Regions from separate parts of the Enterobacter sp. KBR-315C3_2022 genome, predicted to be linked through region 2. Evidence: predicted binding sites of a transcription regulator. Region 2 holds the regulator's gene; the other holds the start of a gene.
The links. The regulator LexA, encoded in region 2, represses DNA repair genes until DNA is damaged. The targets are predictions, from matches to a motif close to TNCTGTATGTACATACAGNA.
Positions count from the first base shown of each region.

Region 1: the regulator LexA is predicted to act here: its motif matches at 859-878, upstream of dinB (DNA polymerase IV).

Region 1 covers NZ_JBGKEB010000004.1:22,158-24,558, forward strand. The annotation lists gene AB8804_RS06020 (glycerophosphodiester phosphodiesterase family protein) at 1-734, opposite strand, end outside; gene dinB (DNA polymerase IV) at 891-1,949, shown strand; gene pepD (cytosol nonspecific dipeptidase) at 2,027-2,401, opposite strand, start outside.
Region 2 covers NZ_JBGKEB010000011.1:100,307-102,707, forward strand. The annotation lists gene dinF (MATE family efflux transporter DinF) at 1-1,037, opposite strand, end outside; gene lexA (transcriptional repressor LexA) at 1,103-1,711, opposite strand; gene AB8804_RS13575 (diacylglycerol kinase) at 1,820-2,188, opposite strand; gene plsB (glycerol-3-phosphate 1-O-acyltransferase PlsB) at 2,394-2,401, shown strand, end outside.

The DNA.
Region 1 (2,401 bases), on a different contig from region 2:
CGGAAACAGTCCATCGCCTCTTTATCCCAGGTCAGCGTTGCAGGTGAAACGCCTTCACCGAGGGTAAATTTCTCGACCACCTCAACCTTTCTGTTCAGCTCCAGCCCGTACCAGTAGGCTTGCATCGTCTTTTCAGGCGCCAGACACTGATGGCTGAGTGAAATATTTGCCAGGCGGGTTCGCGTTTCGCTGCGGGTCACAAACCGTGGGACCTCTGGCGCAAGCGCATTCAGATAGCGATCCTCCGTGGAATAGACGCGAACGCGATTGAGGCTTTTCGTCTCGTTAAGCACGGATAGAAGCGCTTTACCCATTGTTGCAGGATCGGCATCCGGCGATTTTATATCTATATAAAACGGCGTGTTGGGCCAGGTTTTGAGTACGGTTTCCAGCGTGGGAATCGTAGCGCCTTTGCCACGCCACGGGTGGGCGTCGTCTCCCCACTTCCATCCGGCATCCACGGTTGAAAGCTTTGCCTGACTGTATTGCGAGATTTTACCCGTCAGATTCGTCAACGCGCTGAGATCGGAAGGGCGGTAAAGAACCGGTACGCCGTCTTTGGTGAGCTGCACGGTGATCCAGATTGCCTGGGCTTTGTTTTCCAACGCCAGCTGGATGGCGGGTAGGGTATTTTCTGGCGCATCACCCGTTCCGCCGCGGTGGGCGATGAGCTGAGGCGCGGCGCAGGCGGACCCTGCCATGACCATAAGTGAGAGTGCAATTATCTTTTTCATGAATAAATCCATTTAACTAATTGATTATTAATATTAATGATTCAATTTATAACGTTTTTTTGTACCACGTCTTTATGTCAAAAGAGAGACGTAAATCCGCTACCGCATTTTTTATGCTCTGATATACTGTATATAAATACATGTGTGGTAAGAGACATGCGCAAAATTATCCATGTTGATATGGACTGTTTTTTTGCCGCCGTGGAGATGCGTGACAACCCGGCGCTGCGGGACATCCCCATCGCCATTGGCGGCAGTCGCGTTCAGCGCGGCGTTATCAGCACGGCCAACTATCCCGCGCGTAAATTTGGCGTGCGCAGCGCCATGCCTACCGCAATGGCATTAAAGCTTTGCCCTCATCTCACGCTGCTTCCCGGCCGCTTTGAAGCCTACAAAGAAGCGTCGCTGCACATCCGTGAGATCTTCTCTCGCTATACCTCGCTGATCGAACCCCTGTCGCTGGATGAAGCCTATCTGGATGTGACCGACAGCCTGCACTGCCACGGATCGGCGACGCTAATGGCGCAGGAGATCCGCCAGACGATTTTTAAAGAGCTCAACCTGACCGCATCGGCAGGCGTCGCGCCGGTAAAATTTCTCGCCAAAATCGCCTCGGACCTGAACAAGCCTGACGGTCAATACGTCATCACGCCGGAAGATGTGCCCGCCTTTTTAAAAACGCTGCCGCTCGGAAAAATCCCGGGCGTGGGAAAAGTTTCCGCCGCTAAGCTGGAAAGCATGGGATTACGGACCTGCGAAGACGTGCAGCGCAGCGATCTGGCGCTGCTGCTCAAGCGTTTTGGCAAGTTTGGCCGCGTGCTGTGGGAGCGCAGTCAGGGGATTGACGATCGCGATGTAAACAACGAACGGCTGCGCAAATCCGTCGGGGTTGAGCGAACCTTGATTGAAGATATTCATGACTGGTCCGCGTGCGAAACCATTATCACGGAACAGCTCTATCCCGAACTGGAACGGCGTCTAAGCAAGGTTAAGCCGGACCTGCTCATTGCGCGTCAGGGTATCAAGTTGAAGTTCAATGATTTCCAGCAGACGACGCAGGAGCACGTCTGGCCGCGCCTGAATAAAGACGATCTTATCGCGACGGCAAAAATGGCGTGGGAGGAACGGCGGGCAGGGCGAGGCGTTCGGCTGGTGGGGCTCCACGTCACGCTGCTTGATCCGCAGCTGGAGCGACAGCTGGTGCTGGGGCTGTAAAAAAGCCCGGTGGCGCTTCGCTTACCGGGCTTACGTTTTTCATCCTCTCCCCTTGGAAGAGGGCTGGGGTGAGGGGATTACTTCGCAGGAATCGCCTTCAGCAGTTCAGTCAGCAGCGTCCAGTAGTGGCCTACGCTTTCGATATGAACCTGCTCATCCGGCGAGTGCGGCCCGGTGATGGTTGGCCCAATGGAGACCATGTCCATGTCCGGGTACGGTTTTTTGAACAGACCGCACTCCAGGCCCGCGTGGATCACCTGAATGTTCGGCGTGCTGTTGAACAGACGCTGGTAGGTTTCACGCACCAAAGCCATTACCGGAGAACTTGCATCCGGCTGCCAGCCCGGGTAGCTGCCTTTTGCGGACGTTTTCGCGCCTGCCAGGGTGCCCAGTGATTCCAGCATGCTCACCACGTACTCTTTACCGCTGTCGATAAGGGAGCGGATCAGGCA
Region 2 (2,401 bases):
AGCGCGGGCAGCGAGGTAAGTAAGGCAACGATTGACTGGCCGAAACCGGCGTAAATCACGGCGAACGCGAGTGCGACAAGGCCTGCCTGACGACAGGCGGCGCGCCAGACGTCGCGTAGCTGGCCGCTTTTTCCTGCGCCATAGGCCTGACCGGAGTGCGCCTCAACGGCGTAGGCAAAGCCGTCCAGCGCATAGGCGGTAAAGGTCAGCAGCGTCATCAGAACCGCATTGACCGCGACAATCTCAGGCCCAAGCCGCGCGCCGTAAACGGTCAGCGCGCCAAAGCACAGCTGTAGCAGAAGCGAGCGCAGCATGATGTCGCGGTTTAGGGCCAGCAGCCTGCGAATATTGCCGCGCCAGGCCTTTTTCAGCAGCGCAACCGGGATCCCGCGCATCGCCAGCACGCGCCAGACCATCCCTAATCCGATGAGAAGCGTGCCATACTCCGCCACCACCGTTGCCAGCGCCGCCCCCTGCACGTTCATGTGCAGGCCGATGACCAGCCACAGGTCGAGGACGATATTAAGCAGGTTGCCCACCACCAGCAGGATCACCGGAGCGCGGGCGTACTGAACGCCCAGCAGCCACCCAAGCAGAACCAGATTGGCCAGCGACGCGGGCGCGCTGAGCCAGCGGATCGCCAGAAAACGCCTGGCCTGCTCCAGCACCGCCTCGCTGCCGCCCACGATATGCAGCGCCAAATCGATGAGCGGTGTACGCAAGAGGACGATCGCTATTCCCGCGCCCAGCGCCAGGATTAACGGCTGCACCAGCGCGCGCGCCAGCCGCAGCGGGTCTTTCGCGCCATACGCCTGCGCCGTCAGCCCGGTGGTGCTCATGCGCAAAAAGAGCAGCAGCATAAAGAGGAAGCTGGTCGCCGTTGCGCCAATCGCGACGCCGCCCAGATACACGGGCGAGTCAAGATGGCCAATCACCGCCGTATCAACAAGCCCCAGGAGAGGAACGGTGATATTGGAGAAGATCATCGGCAGCGCAAGACGCCACAATGCTTTATCGGAAGCCGTCAGCAGAGACATGGGAAAATACCGGGGACGATAATACGAAACGGGCCGCGGAGAAACCGCAGCCCGTCAGGAAGAGATTACAGCCATTCGCCGTTGCGGATAACGCCAACCGCCAGGCCTTCGATCGAGAAGCTCTGCTCGCGCAGGTCTACCACAATCGGCGTGAATTCGTTGTTTTCCGGCAGAAGCTGCACGGTGTTGCCCTGTTTTTTCAGGCGCTTAACGGTCACTTCGTCATCAATACGCGCCACAACAACCTGCCCGTTGCGCACGTCCTGCGTCTTGTGAACGGCCAGCAGATCGCCGTCAAGAATGCCGATGTCTTTCATCGACATCCCGCTAACGCGCAGCAGGAAATCAGCGCTTGGCTTAAACATACCCGGGTCGACCTGATAATGGCCTTCAATATGCTGCTGCGCCAGAAGCGGCTCACCTGCCGCAACGCGGCCAACCAGCGGAATACCCGTCTCTTCTTCGACGAGCAGACGAATACCGCGAGACGCGCCGGAGACGATCTCAATCACGCCTTTACGTGCCAGCGCTTTCAGGTGTTCCTCGGCAGCGTTTGGAGAACGGAAGCCCAGACGCTGCGCGATTTCCGCACGCGTGGGTGGCATACCCGTCTGGCCGATATGATCCCGGATGAGATCAAACACCTCTTGCTGCCTGGTCGTTAACGCTTTCATTCCGCCCCCTGGGTGTATATACAGTTATGCTGTGAGTATATACAGTCAAAGGCGAATTTGGAACCAAAAACTGCACAAAAAACCAGGGACTTAATTATTCCTCGAGGCTCATCGGAAATGCGACCAAAGCAGCGTGACCCAGGTTATCGCCGCAACGATAATCGCCAGCAGTACGGCAGCGGATCCCATGTCTTTTGCGCGTCCGGAAAGCTCGTGGAAATCGGAACCGATGCGGTCAACCACCGCCTCAATAGCGCTATTGAGAATTTCCACTATCATCACCAAAAGCACCGAACCGATGAGAAGTACGCGGGTTATCGCATCAACGTCAAGGAAACAGGCGACAATAACCGCGACGATAGCGGCAATGCCCTCCTGGCGGAAAGCAGCTTCATTGATCCACGCGGCACGGAAACCTTTCCATGAATAGCCCGCGGCTTTGATGATTCGGGTGAACCCAGTGGTATTATTGGCCATTAAAAGAACCTTTTATTGGAAAGAGCGTCAGTCACTATACACAAGATCGTCCATGCCGCTTTCATGCAGCATGCAGGATGAAGTATATGTAGCCGCAGCCACTATGCTGCCGCCTGAAGTCTGACGGGTAACAACAGAAATTTTGCGCGCTTTCTGTTATCCTTGCGCCGCAATTGCATTATTAACCAGAGGCTTTACATCGTTTATGTCCGG